4 regions of the Streptomyces sp. NBC_00663 genome follow, and region 3 is predicted to be linked to each of the others. Evidence: riboswitches for the same ligand, from Rfam matches in the RefSeq annotation. Region 3 holds a riboswitch; each other region holds the start of a gene.
The links. Region 3 has a riboswitch for cyclic di-AMP ahead of OG866_RS12250 (hypothetical protein). Riboswitches for the same ligand answer to the same signal wherever they lie in the genome.

Region 1 (4,180 bases), 5.5 Mb from region 3:
ATCATAACGTCACGTACGTCCTGTACATTTTTTACAGACGCAGAAGGAGGGGACCCACCATGACCCGACCGACCGCCCGCCACGTCCTGCCCGAGTTCACCGAGCGCACCAGCTTCGGCAGCAAGACGATGGACCCGTACTCGAAGCTGCTGGAGGAGCGGATCGTCTTCCTCGGCACCCAGGTCGACGCCACCTCGGCCAACGACGTGATGGCGCAGTTCATGCACCTCGAGTACCAGGACCCCGACCGGGACATCTCGCTGTACATCAACTCCCCCGGCGGCGACTTCGGCGCCATGTCGGCGATCTACGACACCATGCGGTACGTCTCCTGTGACGTGGAGACGATCTGCCTGGGGCAGGCAGGCTCGTCCGCGGCCGTGCTGCTGGCGGCGGGCGCCGCGGGCAAGCGGTCCACGCTGCCGGGCGCGCGGATGGTGATCCACCAGCCCTCTCTGTCCGAGCCGGTGGAGGGCCAGGCCAGCGATCTGGCCATCCAGGCAACGGAGTTGGGGCGGATCCGCGACCGCCTGGAGGAGATGCTCGTACGGCACACCGGGCGGACCCGTGAGCAAGTCACGGAGGACATCGAGCGGAACAAGATCCTCACCGCCCAAGAGGCCCTGGAATACGGCCTGGTGGACCGGATCATCCCCAGCCGCAAGGCGCCGCGCCCCGCGTCCGACGCCCGGTGAGCGGGCGATGCTGCCGCCCGAACTGCCTCCGCTGCCCGCGCTGACCCGCGCCGAGGGCGAGTTGATCGACCGTTACCTCGACGTGGTCGACCTGCTCGGCCGGATCAACCCCGCGCACCCCGGTGACACCTACCGCGGGCTGCGGGCCGCCCAGGCGCTGGTCGCCAAGGCGGCCGAGCTGCGCGACGCGCTGGCGACGATGCATCAGCGGGGGGAGGCCGAGTTGCACGCGGAAACGCTGACACGGGCGCTGCGCGTCCTGGACGGTGAGCGGCGCACGGCGCGGGTCACGGTGCCGCCGCACTCCGACAGTTGACGCACCGGCACCCGTTCCGGACCGCCCGTCGCGACACGAGCCGTCCGGACCGGCCTTCAAACGGACCAAAAGACGTACCCCCATATGGCGTAGCCATCAGTGGTTCTGCGGGCCCGTCAGGCTTGCGCAACGCGCGTAGCCCGGGGCCGGAATGGGTTGTTCCGTCGCTGGTCCGAGGCTCCTCGGACCCCTCGACGGTCGCTCGAACAGAGGAGTGTCCACCCGAACGGGTGAGTGGTGAGTAACAACACAAATCCCCGATTCCATTGGGTTTTTCGGCATTGAGTACGTGAAGATCCCTGACTGACGACAAGCCCCCGCCGCAGCGGCGGGGCGGTCCGGGCGGACGCCGAGTCCTGCCGCCGCCCGGATGACCGGTCGACAGGAGTGGATCGGCAGGAGTGGAGGACCCAGGCAAGACGGGTCGCCGGGACGGTCGCTCTCTTCGGAGATGCCGGTCCGAGCAGCCCTTGGGGTGAAGCCGCGACAACGCGGCCGGGCAACTTCGCCAGCCCGAATCCGACAGGTCATCCTTCACAGGCGGCTGACGAAGGGTTGCGCATGTCTGCGCTCAATCGTGTCCCGTCGCTGATGGCCCGAGCCGGTACGGCCTCGGCCCTCACCATCGCCGCAGTGGGCGGCTCCATCGTGGTCCCGGGCGTCGCGTCCGACGCGGAGGCCGCGACACCGGCGACCAAGGCACTTCAGGTGGCGGCTTCCAAGAAGGGCTCCCCCTACAAGTGGGGCGCCACGGGACCGCACAGGTTCGACTGCTCAGGGCTCACGCTGTACTCGTACAAGAAGGCGGGCAAAAGCCTGCCCCGCACAGCGGCCCAGCAGTACAACAAGACCCGCCACATCTCCTCCGGCAGTCGCAAAGCCGGGGACCTCGTGTTCTTCCACTCGGGGTCGAACGTGTACCACGTCGGCATCTACGCCGGGAAGGGAAAGATCTGGCACTCCCCGAAGAGCGGGGAGGTCGTGAAGCTCGAGAAGATCTGGTCGAGCAGCGTCTGGTACGGCCGGGTCAAATAGCCCCCCGAGCGGGCCGGTGACTCTCCCGCGGGGGTGGCGGCGACCTGACCAGCCGTCACCCCCGCGGGTCCTCTCAGCCGAGAGCCGACAGCCCTTCCAGCAGCAGGACCGCGCCCAGAACGGTCAGCGCGGCCCCGGTGACCCCCGCGACGAGCCGCGCGGCCCGCGGGCGCCGCAGCCATCGGCCCAGCCGGTCCACCAGCAGCGCCACCGCCGGGAACCACACCAGGGCGAGCACGACCACGATCAGCGCCAGCAGCAGCGTCCGGGGCAACGCGGGCTCGCCCGCCGGCACGAACTGCGGCAACAGACTCAGGAAGGTGATGGGCGCCTTCGGATTCAGGGCGTTGGTGACGAACCCCTGCCGTACCGGCCGTACGGCGCCGCCCCCGGACTCCTCGACCGCGCTGTACGGACGGCTCAGTGAGCGCAGCGTCCGTACACCCAGGTACAGCACATAGGCACCGCCCAGGAGTTGGAGGGCGCTGAACAGCGCCGGGACGGCCGCCAGGACCGCGGCGACCCCGGCCACCGCGAGCGCCGTGTGCAGCAGCAGCCCGCCCGCGACGCCGAGGGCACTCGCGACACCGGCCCGGCGGGAGACCAGGGCATTGCGTACGACGACGGTGAAGTCGGCGCCCGGCATGGCGACCATGCCGGCGGCGACCCCGGTGAAGGCGATGAGTTGTCCGTCCATGCCGTTCAGCGTGCCGTGCGGGAGCCTTCAGCAGGTATGTCGAATATTCTTGGTCTGCCTTAAGCATCCCTTTAGGCTCGGCCCAGGATCCGGAGACCGGCATGCACGACCCGAACCGCCTCGCCGCCCTGGTCGCGGTCGCCGAGGCCGGCTCGATCACCCGGGCCGCCGAGCGCCTCGGGTACACCACCCCCGCGCTCTCGCAGCAGCTGGCCAAGCTGGAGCGGGAGGCGGGCACGGCGCTTCTCGTACGGCATCACCGCGGCGCGCGGCTCACCGGCGCCGGTGAACTGCTCGCGGCGCGGGCGCGCCGGGTGCTGGACGAACTGGAGCAGGCCCGGCACGAACTGGCCCGGCTGACCGGGCTGTCCGGCGGCACACTGCGGCTCGGCACCTTCCAGACCGCGGGGATCCATCTGCTGCCGTCCGTGCTGAGCGCGTTCCGCCGGGCGCATCCGGACGTGGAGCTGACGGTCGCCCACCTCGAACCGCCGGCCGGGGTGGAGGCGGTGGCCGCCGGTGACGTGGACCTGGCGCTGACGCACTCCTACGAACCCGCGGACCCGGTGCAGCTCCCCGCGTCCGTCAGCACGGAACCGGTCCTGGTGGAGGAGCTGGTGCTGGTGACCGCTCCGGGGCACGTCCTCACGAGCGACACCTCGCGGCTGCCTCTCAGCGCACTCGCCGGGCAGCCGCTGATCAGCATGGCGCCGGACCATCCCGCCCGGCGCGGCGTGGAGGCGCTCCTCGCCCGGGCCGGGGCCACGCCGTCCGTCCTGGTGGCGACTCCGGTGTACGCCCTGGTGTGCGCGCTGGTCAGTGCGGGGCTCGGGGTCGCGGTGGTCCCGGAGATGGTGGCGCGGACGGCGGTCACTCCGGTGGGGATGCGGCCGCTGGGGACGGGAGAACTGCGCCGTACGATCTCGGTCGCCCACCGGGCCGGCGGGCCGGCCCCTGCGGCGGACGCGTTCCGGGCACTGCTCCGCGGCGCCTTCGGCCGCGCCAAGCAGGGGGGTGTCTAGGGTTCTTGCTGTCCCGCCGCCGACACCGGCTCCGCCGGTACCGTCCACGGGAGTTCGATGGAGACGGTCTTGCCGCCCTCGCGGGTCGGCCTGACTCTGAGCTTGCCGCCGTATTCCGCGGTGAGCCAGCGGATGATCACCATGCCGCGGCCGTTGTCCTGCTGGACGGCGGCCGGCAGCCGCTTCGGGAAGCGGGGGTGGCTGTCGGTGACCCCGATGCGCAGGTGTTCGTCACGGTCGAGGTGGAGGTCCACCGTGAAGGTGGGTGACTGCCCGAAAGTGTGCTGTACGGCGTTGGTGGCTAGTTCGGAGACGATCAGCCGGATCGTCTCCGCCGCTTCCGTGTCCGCCGGCAGCCCCCATTCCGCCAGGGTGCTCAGGACGTAGGCGCGGGCCGCGGAGACCGAGGCGGGAT
Region 2 (4,180 bases), 1.3 Mb from region 3:
CGGCAGCCGCCGCGGCCACACCGGCCACCAGCACCTGCCCTGGGTCGCCCTCGACTCCGACGCCACCGAGGAGCGCGGCGAGGTCTACGGCTGCGCCCTCGGCTGGTCCGGCTCCTGGCGGATCGCGGTGGCCCAGCTCCCCGACGCGCGCGTGCAGATCACCGGCGGTGCCGGATACGACGACTCGGGGCTGCTGCGCCTCGTGGCGGGCGAGTCGTTCACCACGCCCGTCTTCGCCGGTCTGTGGAGCGAGGGCGGGTTCGGCGGCGCCAGTCGCGCGTGGCACGCCTACCAGCGGGCCTACGTCATCCCGGACGCGGAGCAGGACCGGCCGGTGCTGTTCAACTCCTGGGAGGCCACCGAGTTCGACATCTCGGAGGAGCAGCAGGAAGCCCTCGCGCGGCGGGCCGCGGCCATCGGCGTCGAGTTGTTCGTGGTCGACGACGGCTGGTTCGGCGCCCGTACCAGCGACCGCGCCGGACTCGGCGACTGGACGGTCAACCGCGACCGCTTCCCGGGCGGCCTGAAGCCCCTCGCCGAATCCGTGCACGCCCTCGGCATGCAGTTCGGCATCTGGGTCGAGCCCGAGATGGTCAACCCCGACAGCGACCTGTACCGGGCACACCCGGACTGGGTGCAGTTCCAACCGGGACGAAAGCGGACGGAACTGCGCAACCAGCTCGTCCTCAACCTCGCGCGCGAGGACGTCCAGGAGTACCTCTGGGGGCAGCTCGACGCCCTGCTGTCCAGCGCCCCGATCGACTATGTGAAGTGGGACTTCAACCGCTGCTTCACGGATGCGGGCTGGCCGAGCGAGTCCTACCCGCAGCGGCTCTGGGTCGACCATGTGCACGCCTTCTACGCCCTGTTGGACCGGCTGCGGGCCGCGCACCCCGGCGTCGCCTTCGAGTCCTGCTCAGGTGGCGGCGGCCGGATCGACCTCGGCGTGATGAGCCGCACGGACCAGGTGTGGACCTCCGACAACACCGACCCCCTCGACCGGCTCTCGATCCAGCACGGCTTCAGCCAGCTCCACCCCGCGCGCGCGATGGCGGCCTGGGTCACCGACAGTCCGAACGCCATGCTCAACGGCCGGGTCAGCTCGCTGCGCTTCCGCTTCGTCAGCGCCATGGCCGGTGTGCTCGGCGTCGGCGGCGACCTCACGCAGTGGACCGAGGAGGAGCTCGCCGAGGCCCGCGACTGGGTGGAGCTCTACAAGGACATCCGGCCCCTCGTGCAACGCGGCGAGCAGTACCGGCTGCGGGCCCCGAGCGGCGGACTGAGCGCCGTGCAGTACGTCCTCGGGGACGAGACCGTCGTCCTCGCCTGGCTTCAGGCGCAGCACTACGGCGAACCCGTCCCGGCGCTGCGCCTGCGGGGCCTCGACCCGACGGCGTCGTATGAATGCCGTGAAACGGGCGAAATTCTCAGAGGTGCCGTATTGCAGCATCACGGGCTGCGGGTGGGATTGCGGGGCGATCTGGATGCGGCAGTTCTCCGACTGCGTCGCATCTGAGCTTTCTGTCCGAATTGGCGTCTTCCGTGGCCTTCATTCCAACTCGCTCTGGAATAAGGGGAGCTGTGTAAACGGCACGTGAGGAGCGTCATATCGGTGACCCTGCGTCGTCCGTCATGTTCACGTAATGCGCCTTCAAATGCTGGGGTTTGCCTTTCGGGAAGTGGCACCAATGCACGGAGGGTGACCGGGAAATTCACAGCGGATCAAGAGGAATGCAATCGTCCTGGAACCCCTTACTTGTCCCTTTGCGTCTTCCTCGCTTACGTTCGCCACCAATCCGGACGGACGCCCAATCCTGCCGCCGCCCGGAATCCGCGCAACTCACCCGTGAACGGCAGGAGCGGGGGACCCACAGGTACGAATGCCTGGGCCGGTCTTCCGGAACAGGCTTGGGGTTAAGGCGCACCTCGGTGCGTCCGGGCATCTCCAGTCCGCACCCGACAGCTCACCTCGTAGGCGCCGGAGAGGAATTCGCCATGCCCGCGAAGGGTAAGCACCGCCGCCCGAGGTCCCAGCGCCTCACCCGCTCGATCGCCGTCGCCGGTACCGGTGGCGCCGCACTCGCCCTGCCTCTGATGGGTGCCGCCGGCGCCCACGCGGCCACCCCGCAGTCCGTCTCGCAGTCGGTTTCGGAAAAGGCCGCCCAGTCCCTTCCGGTGGTCGAGAAGACGGCCACCGAGAAGGCCGCGCAGAAGAAGGGTGCCGCGAACACCGCGACCGTGCGCACCTATTCGGTGCGGGCGGGCGACTACCTCTCGAAGATCGCCGACGAGCAGAACGTCACCGGCGGCTGGAAGAAGCTGTACTCGGACAACCGCGAGGCCGTCGGGTCCGACCCGTCGCTCATCCACCCGGGCCTGAAGCTCACGCTGGGCAAGAAGGCGGCGGCGAGCACGGACAAGTCGGCGAGCGCGGAGAAGTCCGCGAGCTCCGACAAGTCCACGAGTGCCGAGAAGTCCTCGTCCTCCTCGGACACGACGACGGCCACCCGGAGCAGCGAGTCGACCAGCACCGCCGGCTCCAGCGGCTACACCCTCCCCGTGGTCGGCGCCACCGTCGGCACCGCCTACCACACGGCGGGCAGCATGTGGTCCAGCGGCTACCACACGGGCACCGACTTCGTCGTCCCGACCGGCACCTCGCTGAAGGCCGTGGCCGCGGGCACCGTCGTCTCCGCCGGCTGGGGCGGCGCGTACGGCAACCAGGTCGTCATCAAGCTGGCCGACGGCTACTACGCGCAGTACGCCCACCTGTCCGCGCTCTCGGTCTCGTCCGGACAGACCGTCACCGAGGGCCAGCAGATCGGCCTCTCCGGCGCCACCGGCAACGTCACCGGACCGCACCTCCACTTCGAGATCCGCACCACGCCGGACTACGGCTCGGACGTGGACCCGGTCGCGTACCTCCGCTCGAAGGGTGTCGCCGTCGGCTGACGCTCCCCCCGATGCCACCGAAGGCCGGACCCCGATCCCCGGGTCCGGCCTTCGGTGTTGGGTCTTGCCGTTTCATGATCGCTTCATTGCGGTCTTGTGGCGCGGCTGTCCAAACCGTCGACAGGGAGGGGAGGGTGGGACCACAGTGATCTCCGAAGCGATGCAAGCGCTTTCTACGCACATCCGCGTCCGCATCCGCACCCGCATCCGGAGGTCCCCGTGCCCGGCGTCGACCGACGCACCGTCATCAAAGGCGCCGCAGCCGCGGCCGCCGCGGCCCAGTTCTCCTGGGCCCTGTCCCGCACCGCCACCGCGGCGGACGCCGACGACACCGAACTGCGCTGGCTGGAGGGCTCGGCCCCCGACGTCCACGCCGGTGCCACCTGGGGCGTGCCCTGGGCGCGCGGGGCGTACCGGCCGGAGCAGCCGTTCCGGCTGACGACCGCCGCCGGTGACGACGTTCCCGTCCAGAGCTGGGTCACCGGCTACTGGCCCGACGGCTCGGTGAAGTGGACGGCCCACGCCCTCGCGCCCGGCGCGCCGAAGGCCTCCGCCTACAAGCTGGCGGCGGGCACCCCGGCCGCGCCGGAACGGAAGGTCACGGTCACCCGCTCCGCGGGCCGCGTGGAGGTGTCGACCGGTGTGATCACGGCCGTGTTCGGCGCGAAGGGGTCCGACACCGTCGTACGGAGCGTGCGGCGGGGCTCGGCCGAGATCGCCCGGGACGGAAAGCTGGTCGCGCTGCGGCAGGAGTCCGTACGGGACGGGGCGGACGTCGCGCGCTTCCTGGGCCGGATCGAGAAGGTCGAGGTGGAGCAGGACGGACCGGTCCGGGCCGTCGTCCGGGTCGAGGGCCGGCACCGGCACGGCGGCCGCGACTGGCTGCCGTTCGTCCTGCGGTTCGCCTTCTTCGCGGGAGCCGAGTCCTTCCGGCTCGTCCACACCTTCGTCTGGGACGGCGAGCAGACGCCCGGCTCCGACGAGGGCGACTTCCTGCGCGGTCTCGGCGTGCGCTTCACCGTGCCGCTGAGCGATCAGCCCTACGACCGCCATGTGCGGTTCGCCGACTCCGACGGCGGCCTGTTCAGCGAGGCCGTCCAGGGCATCACCGGGCTGCGCCGCGACCCCGGGGCGGCGGTCCGCGCGGCCCAGACCGCCGGTGAGCGGCTGCCCGACACCTCGACCTGGGACACCCGAGTCGCCAGTCGCCTCGCCTACATCCCCACCT
Region 3 (4,180 bases):
CTTCCTCGATGGCAGCGACCGCCCCGCTTGAACCAGTGGAGCCAGGACGCCCCTGGACGGTCATCGTGAGGAAATTTCCCGCCTGTCCAGTGAGCAGGCTTCCAGATTCAATCGCCGCACGCAAAAAGAAATTTCGCCCGCTCTGAAACTCCTCGATTGGGAAGTCAAAAACGATTTGCGAATTTACAGGCTTTCCAAGGTGGTGCAGAGCGAAGTCCGGCCACGTATGGAACACATCGTGAGGATCCAGAGGGTCTCCGGACTCACCAGCGAGAGCGTTGACGTAGCTTAGCTCGGCATGAATAACCTCTAGCTTTGCACCGAAAGCGCGATCAACAAAATTAGCCAACTCGTCAAGACGCTTCTTAAGTTTGGAAAGTACATAACCGAAGCGTGGATACGGAGTACCGTCCCCAACGTCACGCCAATTTACAATCAGCCTGTCTTGCTGGAGTTGAACCAAGTCCCTCCCGGAGTCGTCAAGAAACCAGTATCGCGCGGCCGGCAACGACGCAAGATCCAGCTTGATCTTCGGCCCCGGCCCGACGTTTGGTTCCATACCAGGAAGTGGTGGATGCTCCTCTACATTGGGTAGCTCGGCCCTCCACGTTTCGTATAGCGGCGTCAACTTCAGGCCATGGATTCCGGTGATCCGCCGGAATTGCAGACCACACGCCACCTCCACAACAGGCGGACGCGCAAAGTCTGGCAGTTCCCTCACGTCGGCCTCCCTGATGCGGGAAGAGGACCCAGCAATACGCTCGCCCCCCTCCCCTTGAGCCTGCCCGCTTTCAGTGCGGCAGCACCCTTCGCCTACTACTTGGCTGAAGAGTATGGGCTGGGGCGGTCACTGTCGACGCGAACATGTGATTTGAGTCACTCGAAGTGACTAACCGGCCACATTATTGATCACCCACATCTCGGATCCGTTCACGTGTTCGACCCAGACGGCACCTTCCGAAGTCGCCGGGGCGCGGTCGGCCCGCCACGCTTCGACTCGCGCCCATCCGCGGCCGAACGGGGGGCGTGGCGCTACACAGCGTCATTATCTGATCTTTATAGGCGCGATCGTTATAGTCAGATTTTTTTCCTGACGTTGAGTCAATAGGCTTACTGCCAGCCCGTTTAGACGTTCGTTCGACACCCTCCGGACGCGCTGTGTGTGAGTCACAGCACGTAGCGGCTCTCCCATTGGATTTACTCGTCTTTGAGGTGGAGGATCTCCCATCACAAGCCCTCACTGACGTAGGTGAGGCCGCCCAGGCGGACGCTGAGTCCTGCCGCTGCCTGGACGCCGAGTTCCGTACACATGGAGCGCGGCAGGAGTGGGGGACCCAGCAACACCGGGCGCCGGAGCAAACCTCCGGGCAGCCCTTGGGGTGAAGCTGCGGCAACGCAGCCGGGCATCTTCGCCAGCCCGAATCCGACAGGTCATCCTTCACAGGCGGCTTAAATGAAGGGTGAAGGCAGTCATGTCTGCGTTGCCGAACAACCCGCCCGTCCCCAGGGCGTCTTACGCTCCGGGGTTTGAGGCAGTGTTCGCAGTCATGTTTTCGATCATCGCGGGCCTCTACGCCAGCATCATCCATCACGTGCCGATGGACTTGTGGCTGGTCAAAGCCCTGGAGTTCGGGATGAATGCCGGGTGCGGCACGATCGTGATGGCATTCATCATCCTGACGTACGCGTGGAACGAGCAGTGATACGAACCTCGTAGCCGTATCCATGAGGCTCTGCCCTTAGCTCCGGAGCGTTTGGCCTGGGGCCCTCAGCGATCCTGAGATGAGCTTCGCTTGTGCCCAGATGAGAGACCGCCCACAAGAGCGGGCTCATCTGGGCATCACGTTACGCCTGAGCCAGATAGGGATCATCTAGCGTGTAGGTGCTCAACAGGAGGGCCCGGACACTCTGTCCGGGCCCTTTGCGTTGGCTGCCTCCAGACTCGTTCCGGTCTCGCAGCACGCGGGGCCAACTACCCGCCCCACCACCGGCTCTGTACCGTGAAAACCGGCCCCCACCATCCAGCAGGAGGCAACACGCAATGCGTGGTCTTGGAGATCACCTCAGCATCGGTGAACGCATCGCGTTCTACCGGAAGCGTCGCGGCTACACGCAAGAGGTGCTCGCTGGCCTGGTTGGCCGTAGCACTGACTGGTTGGCAAAGATCGAGACAGGGCGCCGGAAGCCCCCTCGCATCGACATGCTCGCTGAGCTGGCTCGCATCCTGCGCGTTCCCCTCGGAGACCTGCTCGGTCAGACCGTGCTCATGGAGGACGAGAAGCAGCAGGACGACGTACCGGCCGTACGCGACGCGCTCATGAGCCCGCGTCGGCTTTCTCGTCTGCTCTTCGGGCCCGAGGCTGAGGTGCAGCTCCCCACGCCGGCACCCGTGGCTGTACGTGTGGAGCAAGCATGGAACGACTACCAGCGTGGTCGACTCGGCGGCGTCATATCTGCGCTCCCCGCGCTCCTTCAGACTGCGCAAGAGTTGGAGGAGCGAGCCGCACGGCGCGGCGAGGACCGTAGCGACTGCTGGGCAGTGTCAGCCCGTACCCATCACCTCGCAGCTACGACACTCGCGAAGATCGGCGAATCGGACATCTCGTGGCTCGCCGCAGAGCGCGCGATGCGTGCCGCTGACGAGTCTGACGACCCGCTCGTGTTGGCGTCCGCGGCACGGTCCGGCACTCACGCCCTTCTGGCTAACGGCCGGTACGACGACGCGTTGGAGCTGGGTAACACGGCCGCAGCGTGGCTGTCGTCCCAGGTGACCGACAACAACCCCGCGGCACTCAGCTTGCTGGGGATGATCCACCTACGTGCCGCCGTGGCAGCGGCGCGCCACCAGGACCGGCCCACTGCAACCGGTCTTCTGGACCGAGCCGAGGCACTCGCGGAGGATCTCGGCTCAGATGAGAACTATTGGCAGACAGGCTTCGGACCCACGAACGTCCTGCTTCACCGCCTGTCCGTCGAGCTGGACCTCGACAACGTCTCGTACGTGGTGGAACACGGCCGGATCAACGTCGACCACATGCCACAGGAACGCAGCGTGTCGCACCGCATCGACTTCGCGCGTGCCCTGTCGCTCAACGGACAGGGCGATGAGGCATTCACGGAACTCCGCACGGCTGAGCGCACATCGCCACAGCTCGTGCGCAACAATCCCAGGGTGCGCGAGACACTGCGGGATCTGATCAAACAATCACCGGTCACCGGCGGCTCGCGATCGTCTGAGGTGTTCGTGATGGCTCAACGGTGCAGGGCGGTGCAGTGAGTTCAGGCAAGCGCGGGGTGCTCGGAGTCGTCGGGTCCGCGGCCGGAGGCGTGGAGGTGCTGCGCACTGGCCTGGTTGAGCCTGCGATGGAGCGCGGATGGCAGGTGGCCGTCACACTCACGCCGACCGCAGGTCAGTGGCTGCGATTGAGCGGCGAGGTGGAGCAGTTGGAGAAGCTGACCGGACTGCCTGTGCGCGATGAGCCGCGCTTGCCCGGCGAGGCCCGACGTCATCCGCCGGTTGACTGCTATGTGGTCGCTCCCGCGTCGGCAAACATGGTGGCGAAGCTCGCCATGGGCCTGATGGATAACCAGGCTCTGACACAAGTGGGCGAGGCGATCGGCACCCTCGGATTGCCCGTGGTCGTCTTCCCTCGGGTGAACGCGGCTCACTCCCGTCACCCGGCATGGCAGCACCACATCGACACCCTCCTGGCGGGGGACGTGCGTATCGTCGGCGGGCCGGACGTCTGGCCGCTGCACGAGCCGCGCGAAGCGCCGGCGGGGCGCGAACTCCCGTGGGGGGCAGTGCTGGATGCTGTGGACGACGTTACGAGGTGACGAGTCGTCAACCCGTGTGACCTGCAAGGAAAGTGGACCCGGACAGTCTGTCCGGGTCCACTGCCGTTCCCGGCTACATGCTCATTGGCATGTCAGGGATCACGGAGCGAAGCGGCGAGTGGGAAGGCATGACTCCTGCTGAACTCGCTTGGATCAAAGCGAGTTTGAGCGAGGCGCGCGTCAAGGTCGAACGACTGCTGAGGCGGGCGGACGAACTCACGGTGAAGGTGGAGTCTCGCTTCCCACAAGCCGCTCAAGCCGGTCGAGCCGCTCCCCGAGCAACCGGAGAGCGTCATGAATCGTGCTGAGCTCTGCGGCCAGAGCCGAGAATGCAGGGCTGCTG
Region 4 (4,180 bases), 270 kb from region 3:
GCCTACCGGCTGCCGCACGACGGCACGCGCGAGGCCGACGCGGCCGACCTGGCCCTCACCGTCCTCGGCGGCGGCGAGTCCTCCCGCCTCTACAACCGGCTCGTCCGCCGCGACCGTACGGCCGTCGCGGCCGGCTTCGGTCTGCTGCGGCTGGCCGGAGCGCCCTCCCTGGGCTGGCTGGACGTGAAGACGTCCGGTGACGTCGAGGTGCCGGTCATCGAGACCGCCATCGACGAGGAGCTCGCCCGGTTCGCCGCGGAGGGCCCCACGGACGAGGAAATGGAGCGCGCCCAGGCCCAGTTGGAGCGCGAGTGGCTGGACCGGCTCGGCACCGTCGCGGGCCGCGCCGACGAACTGTGCCGCTACGCAGTCCTGTTCGGCGACCCGCAGCTCGCCCTCACCGCGGTCAACCGCGTCCTGGAGGTGACCGCGGCGGAGGTCCAGGAGGTCGCCAAGGCCCGCCTGCGCCCCGACAACCGCGCGGTGCTCGTCTACGAACCCGTCTCCGGGGAGACCGCCGAGGACGCGGACCCGCCCGAGGACCCCGAGGCCGAAGCCACCGTCGAAGCCGGTGACAAGAACGAGGAGGCGGCCAAGTGACCGAGCTCGCCACGATGGAGTTCCAGCCCCAGCCCCAGGCGGGCGAGGCCAAGCCCTGGGCGTTCCCGGCCCCCACGCGCGGGACGCTCCACAACGGCCTCACCGTGCTGCGCTGCCACCGCCCCGGCCAGCAGGTCGTCGCCGTCGAGGTCCTTCTCGACGCCCCCCTGGACGCCGAACCGGCGGGCCTGGACGGCGTCGCCACGATCATGGCGCGCGCCTTCTCCGAGGGCACCGACAAGCACTCCGCCGAGGAGTTCGCCGCCGAGCTGGAGCGCTGCGGCGCCACCCTCGACGCGCACGCCGACCACCCCGGCGTCCGCCTGAGCCTCGAAGTCCCGGTCTCCCGGCTGCCCAAGGCGCTCGGGCTGCTCGCCGACGCCCTCAGGGCGCCCGCGTTCGCGGACGACGAGGTCGAGCGCCTGGTCACCAACCGCCTCGACGAGATTCCGCACGAGCTGGCCAACCCCTCGCGCCGGGCCGCCAAGGAGCTCTCCCGGACGCTGTTCCCGGCGGACCTGCGCATGTCCCGCCCCCGCCAGGGCACCGAGGAGACCGTCCAGAACATCGACTCGGCGGCCGTACGCGCCTTCTACGAGAAGCATGTCCGCCCCGCCACCGGCACCGTCGTGGTCGTCGGCGACCTCACGGACGTCGACCTGGACGCGCTGCTCGGCGACACCCTCGGCTCGTGGACCGGCTCCGCGGCCGAGCCGCGCCCGGTACCGGCCATCACCGCCGACGACACCGGCCGGGTCGTCATCGTGGACCGCCCCGGCGCCGTCCAGACGCAGCTGCTGATCGGCCGTATCGGCGCCGACCGGCACGACCGCGTGTGGCCCGCGCAGGTGCTCGGCACCTACTGCCTCGGCGGCACCCTCACCTCCCGCCTGGACCGCGTCCTGCGCGAGGAGAAGGGCTACACCTACGGCGTGCGCGCGTTCGGGCAGGTCCTCAGGTCCGCCCCGGACGGCACCGGTGCCGCGATGCTGGCCATCAGCGGCTCCGTCGACACCCCGAACACCGGCCCCGCCCTCGACGACCTGTGGACGGTGCTGCGCACCCTCGCCGCGGAGGGGCTCACCGACGCCGAGCGTGACGTCGCCGTGCAGAACCTCGTCGGTGTGGCACCGCTCAAGTACGAGACCGCGGCGGCCGTGGCGAGCACGCTGGCGGACCAGGTCGAGCAGTACCTGCCCGACGACTACCAGGCCACGCTGTACCGGCAGCTCGCCGCGACCGGCACGGTCGAGGCCACCGCGGCGGCCGTCAACGCCTTCCCGGTGGACCGTCTGGTGACGATCCTGGTCGGCGACGCGGCGGCCATCAAGGAGCCCGTGGAGGCCCTCGGCATCGGTGAAGTGACCGTGGTGTCGGCCGAGTAGAGCACGCGCGCGTGAAGGGGCCCTGGCGACTGATGCGTCACCAGGGCCCTTTGATGTCCGAATTGAAGGTTGGTTGCCCGTTTGCCCTGTGGGATGCGCTACAAACTTCCTGATCCGTTTGGGGATTGAAAGTGGCCCCCCTTAGCGTCGTCCGGGCTGTTCGTCACGCAGTGCGCCGCATCCGCGGCACCGGACAGTCATCGCCGAGTCCCCGTACGGCGCGAGCCAGGGGAGCCGGGGACCCATGCAGTCCCTGGGGTGAATCGGATGCCCGCGCGTCAGCGAGGGGGTCCGTAGGAGACCTTCCTGCTCCGAACCCGTCAGCTAACCCGGTAGGCGAGAGGGAAGGAAAGGATCAGCCACTACATGGCGTTCACGCGCGCCACCGGGAAGCACCGTGCCCCGAGCCGGATGAAGCGCACCACCGCCCGTGCGGCGGGGATCGCGGCTCTCACCACCACCGGCGTCATCGGCACCCTCGCCGCCCCGGCCCTCGCCGCGGAGCCCGCGGCCGAGCAGACCGGCCTCATCCCGGTCGTCACCATCGGCGACTCGGTCGCCGACCAGATCGACGCCCAGGCCGAGGCCCAGCAGCAGGCCGCCGAGGAGGCCGCTCAGCAGAAGGCCGAGGAGCTGGCGCGCAAGAAGGCCGCCGCCAAGGCCAAGAAGGAGCGCGAGGCCAAGGAGCGCGCCGCCCGCGCCGCCGCCGAGCGCAAGCGCCTCAGCTCCTACGTCGCCCCGATCTCTGGCTCGTACATCTCCACCGGCTACAAGGCCGGCGGCGCCGTCTGGTCCTCCGGCAGCCACACCGGGGTCGACTTCCACGCCGCCAGCGGCACCTCCGTCCACGCGGTCGGCTCCGGCACCGTCGTCGAGGCCGGCTGGGGCGGGTCGTACGGCAACAACATCGTGATCAAGATGAACGACGGCACGTACACCCAGTACGGCCATCTGTCGTCCATCGGTGTCTCGGTCGGCCAGACGGTCACCCCGGGCCAGCAGATCGGCCTGTCCGGCGCGACCGGCAACGTCACCGGCCCGCACCTGCACTTCGAGGCCAGGACGACCGCCGAGTACGGCTCGGACATCGACCCCGTCGCCTACCTGCGCTCGCACGGTGTGAACGTCTGACACGCGGTGTGAACGTCTGACGACGGATCGCAGGATCTCCCGGAACCCCGGCTCACCCGAGCCGGGGTTTCGCCGTTTTCGGTACCCGGCTGTCCAAAAAATATCCATGGATTCCGGTCCGCCATCGGAAATTCCCGCTCTTTGCAATAGAGTCACTGAACACACGTCAATCATCGACGTTTCACGGGGATTAAGACGGAGGTCGGTCATGCGTATTCCGGCGCACTCGGTATGCACCGCGATCAGGGACGACATCGTCTCCGGTGTCCACGAGCGCGGCAGCCGCCTCACCGAGGAACTCCTCGCCCGCCGCTACGGCGTCTCCCGTGTCCCCGTCCGGGAGGCCCTGCGCACGCTGGAGGCCGAGGGCTTCGTGGTGACGCGGCGGCACGCGGGCGCGTGCGTCGCCGAACCGACCGAGCAGGAGGCCGCCGACCTGCTGGAGATGCGGATGCTCCTGGAGCCGCTGGGCGCCTCCCGGGCCGCCCAGCGCCGCACCGAGGCGCACCTCAAGGTCCTGCGCGGCCTGGTCAGGCTGGGGCAGGAGCGGGCCAGGCGGGGCAACAGCGAGGATCTGCGCTCCCTGGGCGGCTGGTTCCACGAGACGCTCGCGCAGGCCTCCGGCAGCCCCGCGCTGACCTCGATGCTGACCCAGCTGCGCCACAAGATCTCCTGGATGTACACGGTGGACGCGCCCGCCAACCCCGCCGAGTCCTGGGCCGAGCACGGCGCGATCGTCGACGCCGTGGCACGCGGCGACGGGGAACGCGCGCGTGCGGTCACCGCGCTGCACACCGAGCGCTCGACCGCCGTGCACCGGCTCCGATTCCGCGCCGCGGGAGATCGGCCCGATCGTGTGAGGAACTCGCAACATCCCGTAAACATGACGAGCCTGCGGCATTAACACGAGGGCCGTATACAAAGAGGAAGTAATTCGCGGGGATTATTTCTGCTGCCCGTCCGAGGGAAATGCAAAGGGCCCGCCCGATAAACTCGGACGAGCCCTTCAGTGGTGCCGTGATTCAGTCGGCCCCGATAAATCAGACGGTCTCGGGAAGCTCCTC

Region 1: another riboswitch for cyclic di-AMP. It lies ahead of OG866_RS37560 (C40 family peptidase); the one in region 3 lies ahead of OG866_RS12250 (hypothetical protein).
Region 2: another riboswitch for cyclic di-AMP. It lies ahead of OG866_RS06490 (M23 family metallopeptidase); the one in region 3 lies ahead of OG866_RS12250 (hypothetical protein).
Region 4: another riboswitch for cyclic di-AMP. It lies ahead of OG866_RS11150 (M23 family metallopeptidase); the one in region 3 lies ahead of OG866_RS12250 (hypothetical protein).

Annotation. Positions count from the first base shown of each region.
Region 1 is NZ_CP109027.1:8,270,426-8,274,605, reverse strand. Features, by position in the region: gene OG866_RS37570 (ATP-dependent Clp protease proteolytic subunit) at 60-695, shown strand; gene OG866_RS37565 (hypothetical protein) at 703-1,011, shown strand; cyclic di-AMP (ydaO/yuaA leader) riboswitch at 1,362-1,569, shown strand; gene OG866_RS37560 (C40 family peptidase) at 1,573-2,046, shown strand; gene OG866_RS37555 (LysE family translocator) at 2,120-2,743, opposite strand; gene OG866_RS37550 (LysR family transcriptional regulator) at 2,845-3,765, shown strand; gene OG866_RS37545 (ATP-binding protein) at 3,762-4,180, opposite strand, start outside.
Region 2 is NZ_CP109027.1:1,418,396-1,422,575, reverse strand. Features, by position in the region: gene OG866_RS06495 (alpha-galactosidase) at 1-1,516, shown strand, start outside; cyclic di-AMP (ydaO/yuaA leader) riboswitch at 1,823-1,993, shown strand; gene OG866_RS06490 (M23 family metallopeptidase) at 1,996-2,952, shown strand; gene OG866_RS06485 (exo-rhamnogalacturonan lyase family protein) at 3,172-4,180, shown strand, end outside.
Region 3 is NZ_CP109027.1:2,758,024-2,762,203, forward strand. Features, by position in the region: gene OG866_RS12245 (TIGR04255 family protein) at 1-721, opposite strand, end outside; cyclic di-AMP (ydaO/yuaA leader) riboswitch at 1,283-1,463, shown strand; gene OG866_RS12250 (hypothetical protein) at 1,473-1,703, shown strand; gene OG866_RS12255 (helix-turn-helix domain-containing protein) at 2,042-3,277, shown strand; gene OG866_RS12260 (flavoprotein) at 3,328-3,837, shown strand; gene OG866_RS12265 (GntR family transcriptional regulator) at 4,054-4,180, opposite strand, start outside.
Region 4 is NZ_CP109027.1:2,488,960-2,493,139, reverse strand. Features, by position in the region: gene OG866_RS11160 (M16 family metallopeptidase) at 1-600, shown strand, start outside; gene OG866_RS11155 (M16 family metallopeptidase) at 597-1,985, shown strand; cyclic di-AMP (ydaO/yuaA leader) riboswitch at 2,177-2,339, shown strand; gene OG866_RS11150 (M23 family metallopeptidase) at 2,352-3,116, shown strand; gene OG866_RS11145 (GntR family transcriptional regulator) at 3,325-4,020, shown strand; gene OG866_RS11140 (HPr family phosphocarrier protein) at 4,157-4,180, opposite strand, start outside.